One region of the Nocardiopsis synnemataformans genome, then DNA from elsewhere that is predicted to be linked to it. Evidence: riboswitches for the same ligand, from Rfam matches in the RefSeq annotation. Region 1 holds a riboswitch; the other holds the start of a gene.
What was found. Region 1 has a riboswitch for S-adenosylmethionine ahead of ACSIH6_RS01780 (aminotransferase class V-fold PLP-dependent enzyme). Riboswitches for the same ligand answer to the same signal wherever they lie in the genome.
Positions count from the first base shown of each region.

Region 1 (3,205 bases):
GTCCACGGCCAGGAAGTCGCGCGGGTCCGGGGCGGCGGGCTTGCGGGAGTCGCTCATGGTCGGGTGTCCCTTCGTGGTGCTGACGGCCGATGCGGCCGGGTGGATCCGGTGCGTGACCCGCTGAGGTGTCAGGGCAGGTCGGGCTGCTGGACGGCGCCGCGCGCGACCATCGCGTCCACGCTGGCCCCGTCGACGCCGAGTTCGGCCAGGACCTGCCGGGAGTGCTGCCCCAGCAGCGGCGGCGCGGTGAGCGGTGGCGGGGTGCCCTCCAGGCGGAACCCCGCGCGGACCTGTTCGAGCAGCCCGGCGGTGGGGTGCTTCACGGTGCGCAGGACGTCGTCGCCGCTGGCGTCGGCGGTGCGCAGCGCGTCGAGCACCCCGCGCACCCGCCCCACAGGCACCCCGGCCCCCACCAGCAGCTCCATCCAGTGGTCGGCGGGCCGGGAGCGCAGGGTCGCCGACAGTTCGCCGACCAGCTCCTCCCGGTGCGCCACCCGGCCGGGATTGGTGGCGTAGCGCGGGTCCGCGCCCAGGTCGGGGCGGTCCAGGGCCGCGCACAGACGCTGGTACAGGGCGTCGTTCCCGGCGGCGACGACGATCTCGGCGTCCGCCGTCGGAAAGGCCTGGTAGGGCACGATCGTGGTGTGCGCGTTGCCGACCCGGGCGGGCTCGGTCCCCGTCACCAGCGCCTGCTGGGTGATGTTGACCAGGCCGGAGAGGGTGGAGTTGATCAGCGACACGCTGATGTTCTCCCCGCGCCCGGTGACGCGGGCCCGCATGAGCGCGCCCAGAACGCCCACGGCGGCGTTGAGCCCGGTGAGCACGTCGGTCAGGGCCACGCCCACCTTGCTGGCCGGTCCTCCGGCGGGCCCGGTGGTGGCCATGAGCCCGCTCTCGGCCTGCACCACGATGTCGAAGCCGGGGCGCGTCGCGGGCTCGTGCTCGGGCCCGAAACCGCTCACCGAGCAGTACACGACGGCCGGGTTGCGGGCGCTGACCGACTCGTAGCCGAGCCCGAGTCGGTCGATCACCCCGGGCCGGAAGTTCTGGATGACCACGTCGGAGGCCGCGCACAGCTCCTGTACCGCGGCCAGGCCCTCAGGGTCCTTCAGGTCCACGGCCAGGCTGCGCTTGTTGCGGTTCACCGACAGGAAGTAGGCGGCCTCACCGTGCCCCTCGGTCCCGGCCTCCCCGGCCCAGGGCGGACCCCAGGAGCGGGTGTCGTCGCCGCGTCCGGGCTGTTCCACCTTGACCACCTCGGCGCCCATGTCGGCGAGCAGCATGGTGGCGTAGGGGCCCGCCAGCACGCGGGACAGGTCGGCGACGCGTACGCCCGCCAGCGGCAGCGGCGCGGTCCGGTGCCCGCTTCCGGTCGCGGCTCCGGCTCCGGTCGCGGCTCCGGCTCCGGTCTCGGGCCCGGCCTCGGTCCCAGACCGGGGCCCGGCCCCGGTTTCGGCCCTGGCTCCGGTTCCGGCTTCGGTGCGTGCCCCGTTTCCGGAAAGGTCGTCGGTCACGACAGCGCCTCCTCCCCGTCCTCGGGGGCTCCGGGCAACTGGTCGCCCTCCCGCAGCTGGCCGTAGGTCTCCAGGCAGCGGCGGAGGGCGGTGGTCAGCGCGGCGCCGGACTGGCCCGCGTAGCGGGTCTGTACCCGCCGCACCAGCTCGGCGACGTCCTCGGTCACCGACGCCCCCTCGACCAGGGCGCGGAAGAAGTCCCTGGCCAGCTCGGTGAGCAGGGTGGTGTCCGCGGCGACGACGCGCCCGTCGGCGGTGTCCACGGCCAGCACGACGCCGAGCCGCTGGTACTGGGAGTGGCTCGCCACCGAGTCGGGGAGACGGGCGTAGCCGGACACCAGGACGACCCTGGGATTGCGCAGGACCTGCTGGATACGGTCGTCGCCGTACAAGGTGGACACCTCTCGCTCACGGGCACGCGAAAACTCCGATGCTCTGGAGTCTCGCGCCTGGAGGGCGGCCGGGGGAAACCGGACACCCGCGGCGTGAGGGCAGGCAGGCACAAGTATGTCCCCACCGCGCGCACCGCTGTCAAGCGGGGCGGTGGTCCGGGCCACACCCCGTTCCCCTGCCGCGCGCCGGACGGCTGTGTTAATCTGCCTCGCAGGTCACGAGTACCAGCGTCAAGCCCCGGCTAGCTGGTCGGCAACCCTCCTACCGCGGTGGGGTGCCCCGGGTGAGGACCAGGTCCCGACACGACCGTGTCGGACAAGCGCGGACCCCTGAGGCGTTGCCGGAGTGACATCTCCGCGGGTCCCACGACCCGTAGGAGAGGTGCCTTCATGACCACTGCCGTTTCCGTCCACGCCGTCCGTCGCACCGCGCCCCCGGCCGACCCCGGCGCGTGCACCGTCGTCACCTCCGACGAGGGCGTCCCCCTGGTCACCGGCGAACGCGTCGAGTACGCCAACTTCGACTACGCGGCCAGCGCCCCGTGTCTGACCCCGGTGGCCGAGGCCCTGTCCGCGGCGCTGCCCTACTACGCCAGCGTGCACCGCGGCGCGGGCCACCACTCCCAGGTCAGCACCGACGCCTACGAGCGCGCCCGCCGCAGCGTCGCCCGCTTCGTGGGCGTGCGCTCACAGCCCGCCGACGCCGTGGTGTTCGTGCGCGGCACCACCGACGCCCTCAACCTGCTGGCCCGTTCGGTGCCCGAGGGCTGCACGGTGGTCGTGTTCGAGTCCGAGCACCACGCCAGCCTGCTGCCCTGGGAGCACCCCGCCGCCCGGGCCGGTCGGGTGGTGCGCCTGCCGCTGCCCGCCTCCCCGGAGGACGCGGTGGAGGCCGCACGCTCCGCGCTGCGCGGGGCCCCCGAGGGCCCGCGCCTGCTGTGCGTGACCGCCGCCTCCAACGTCACCGGCGAGATCTGGCCGGTGGAGGAACTGGTGGAGGCCGCCCACGCCGAGGACGCGCGCGTGGTCGTGGACGCCGCCCAGTACGTGCCGCACCTGCCCTTCAGCCTGGAGGCGACCGGCGCCGACTACGTCGCCCTGTCCGCCCACAAGCTCTACGCCCCCTTCGGCTCCGGGGTGCTGGCCGGTCGCGCCGACTGGCTGCGCGAGGCCACGCCCTACCTGTCCGGCGGCGGGGCCACGCGGCTGGTCACCGAGCACGACGTGGTGTGGAACGACCTGCCCGCGCGGCACGAGGCGGGCAGCCCCAACGTGCTGGGCGCCGTGGCGCTGGCCGCC
Region 1 covers NZ_CBDRFA010000002.1:162,937-166,141, reverse strand. The annotation lists gene ACSIH6_RS01795 (acyl-CoA dehydrogenase family protein) at 1-57, opposite strand, end outside; gene ACSIH6_RS01790 (CaiB/BaiF CoA transferase family protein) at 129-1,514, opposite strand; gene ACSIH6_RS01785 (DUF3870 domain-containing protein) at 1,511-1,906, opposite strand; SAM riboswitch class IV at 2,121-2,235, shown strand; gene ACSIH6_RS01780 (aminotransferase class V-fold PLP-dependent enzyme) at 2,297-3,205, shown strand, end outside.

Region 2 (3,205 bases), on a different contig from region 1:
TCCCCCAGTCCAGGAGCTCACGGCCCACTCGGTATCCGTGGGCCTGCCCCTCCATGCGCACCACACCCAGGACCAACAGCCGTGTCGCCGACATCTCCACCCTCGTTCGACCGGAATCCCTTCCAGCCTACGAGCAGCGACGCGGCGGTTCGGCGCGCCCCGGCCGGGCGGCGCCACGCCATCACCGCCCCTGGGCGCACGGGTTGTCGGCGGACGACGAAGGGGCGGCCCCGGCGCCCTGTCGCGCCGCGGCCGCCCCTCGCGGTGGGGCTCAGCAGCCCCCGGCGACCGCCGGGATGATGGAGACCTGGGCACCGTCGGCGACCTCGGTCTGGAGGCCCTTCTCGAAGCGCACGTCCTCGTCGCCGATGTAGACGTTGACGAAGCGGCGCACCTTGCCGCCGTCGTCCAGGATGCGGGCGCGGATGCCGGGGTAGTTGGCCTCCAGGTCGTCGAGGACCTCGGCCAGGGTGGCGCCCTGGGCGGAGACCTCGGAGGCGTCGTTGGTGTAGGTGCGCAGGATGGTGGGCACGCGGACGCTGGCGCTCATGGCGGACTTCCTTCTCGTGGGAGATGACGGGTGGTCGGGCGGACGGGGCCCGAGGGGCGTGTCTAGGCCAGACCGGCGTCGGTGAAGGCGCTCAGCGACGGCCTGATCGTGGCGCTCACCCCGGCGTCGACGGCGTTCAGGGTCTTGAGCCCGTCACCGGTGTTGAGCACGACGGTCTCGGCCTTCGGGTCGAGCCTGCCCTCGCGGACGAGCTTGCGCAGCACGCCGGTGGTGACGCCGCCCGCGGTCTCGGCGAAGACGCCCTCGGTGCGGGCGAGGAGCTTGATGGAGTCGACGATCTCGTCGTCGCCCACGTGCTCCACCGATCCGCCCGTGCGCTTGGCGATGTCCAGCACGTACGGCCCGTCGGCCGGGTTCCCGATGGCCAGCGACTTGGCGATGGTGTCGGGCTTGACCGGCTGGATGACGTCGATGCCCTTGTCCCAGGCCTGCGCGACCGGGGAGCAGCCCGTGGCCTGGGCGCCGAAGATCCGGTACGGGCGGTCCTCGACCAGGCCGAGCTTGACCAGTTCCTGGAAGCCCTTGTCGATCTTGGTGAGCTGGGAGCCGGACGCGATCGGGATGACGATCTGCTCGGGCAGGCGCCAGCCGAGCTGCTCGGCGATCTCGTAGGCCAGCGTCTTGGAGCCCTCGCCGTAGTAGGGGCGCAGGTTGACGTTGACGAAGCCCCAGCCCTCGCCCACCGGGTCGCCGATGAGCTCGGAGCAGAAGCGGTTGACGTCGTCGTAGTTGCCGTCGATGGCCACGACCTTGCCGCCGTAGACGGAGGCCATGACGACCTTGGCCTCCTCCAGCCCGGCGGGGATGAACACGCAGGACTCGAACCCGGCGCGCGCGGCGGCGGCGCCGACGGCGCCGGCCAGGTTGCCGGTGGAGGAGCAGGACAGGGTGGTGAACCCGAAGGTGCGGGCGGCCTCGACGGCGATGGCGACCACGCGGTCCTTGAAGGAGTGCGTGGGGTTGCCGGAGTCGTCCTTGACGTGGAGGGAGTCCAGGCCCAGCTCGGCCGCGAGGCGGTCGGCCCGCACCAGCGGGGTCAGGCCGGGTGCCATGTTGGGCAGCTCGGCGACGTTGGCCGGGACGGGCAGGAGGGAGCGGTAGCGCCAGATGCTCTTGGGGCCGCTCTCGATGTCGGCGCGGGTGACGGTCCCGAAGTCGTAGGCGACCTCAAGGGGGCCGAAGCAGAACTCGCAGGCGAACCGGGGGGTGAGCTCGTAGCGCTCACCGCACTCGCGACAGGAGAGCGCGGTACCGGGGCCGAAGGAGCGGGCGGTGGTGGGTTCGGTGGCGGTAATCGCCATGGCGAGGCGTCTCCCCTCATCTTTCCTGGCGGACACCTTGTCCCCAGGCCGGAGTTGGCACCTGTCCCAGCCGTCCCGCGGGTTCGCGGGTGTCACATGCTGGAATGGTTGCCGGGGCTTCGCAGGGCCGGTCCCTCCACCCCTCTGGATGAGCAATATGAAGTTCTGTGCGGGTCCTGTCGGATCCGCACCGCAACTGTAACGGAGGTGTCGGCCGGTTTTCCACGCCTGGTGATCCGGGTAACACGAAACGGCTCACATGGTGAGACGGAGCTGGTCCGGGCCCTGGAGGCGAGCACACCGCGCGGCGCGCGTGTGACGCGCACCCCCGCTGACCCGCGCGGGGTTTGGGGCGGCTGTCGACAGGCGAGACATAGGGGGAACCCCCTCTTCACCACCGCCCCACCCCGATCGCTTTTTCTCCGAGAGGACGACCACGTGGACAAGGCACAGATCCTCATCGCCTCCAACAGGGGACCCGTGTCCTTCTCGACCGCCGACGACGGCTCGCTGGAGCATCGGCGCGGCGGGGGCGGACTGGTGTCGGGAATGATCTCGGTCGCCACCGAGATCGACAGCATCTGGGTGTGCGCCGCCCTGTCGGACGCCGACCGGCGGGCCGCGGCGGAGGCGCCGCAGGCCCGGCTGGACCAGGCCCACGACCTGGACGGCATGCGGGTCCACATGCTGGACATCCCCCAGCAGGTCTTCGACGGCGCCTACACCGGGGTGGCCAACTCGACCCTGTGGTTCGTGCAACACATGCTGTACGACACCCCCAACAAGCCGTCCTTCGGCTCGCGGTTCCGGCGGACGTGGGAGGACTACACCGCCTACAACAACGCGTTCGCCGAGGCCCTGGTGGCCGGTGCCGCCGAGGGCGCCCGCGTGGCCGTGCAGGACTACCACCTGGCGCTGGTGCCGCGGATCCTGCGCGCGCGCCGCCCCGACCTGCGCGTCGCGCACTTCTCGCACACCCCGTGGGCTCCCCCGGAGTACTTCCGGATGCTGCCCGGGCAGGTCGCGCGCGAGCTGCTGGAGGGCATGCTGGGCGCGGACCGGCTGGGCTTCCTCAGCCCGCGCTGGGCGGACGCCTTCCTGCGCTGCTGCGAGGAGATCCTGCGCGCGAAGGTCGACTTCGGGCAGCGCACCGTGGAGCACGGCGGCCGGTTGGTCGGGGTGGGCGTGCACGCCCTGGGCGCCGACGAGGAGGGGCTGCGCCAGAGCGCCGCCGAACCGGCCGTGGCCTCGCGCCGGAGCACCCTGGAGGACGCGGTCGGCGACACGAGGCTGATCGTGCGGGTGGACCGCACGGAGCTGTCCAAGAACATCG
Region 2 covers NZ_CBDRFA010000103.1:19,520-22,724, forward strand. The annotation lists gene ACSIH6_RS36075 (PadR family transcriptional regulator) at 1-94, opposite strand, end outside; gene ACSIH6_RS36080 (ubiquitin-like small modifier protein 1) at 272-550, opposite strand; gene thrC (threonine synthase) at 613-1,872, opposite strand; SAM riboswitch class I at 1,886-2,027, opposite strand; gene ACSIH6_RS36090 (alpha,alpha-trehalose-phosphate synthase (UDP-forming)) at 2,311-3,205, shown strand, end outside.
Region 2: linked by a shared signal. The riboswitch ahead of thrC (threonine synthase) and the one ahead of ACSIH6_RS01780 (aminotransferase class V-fold PLP-dependent enzyme) in region 1 are both predicted to bind S-adenosylmethionine.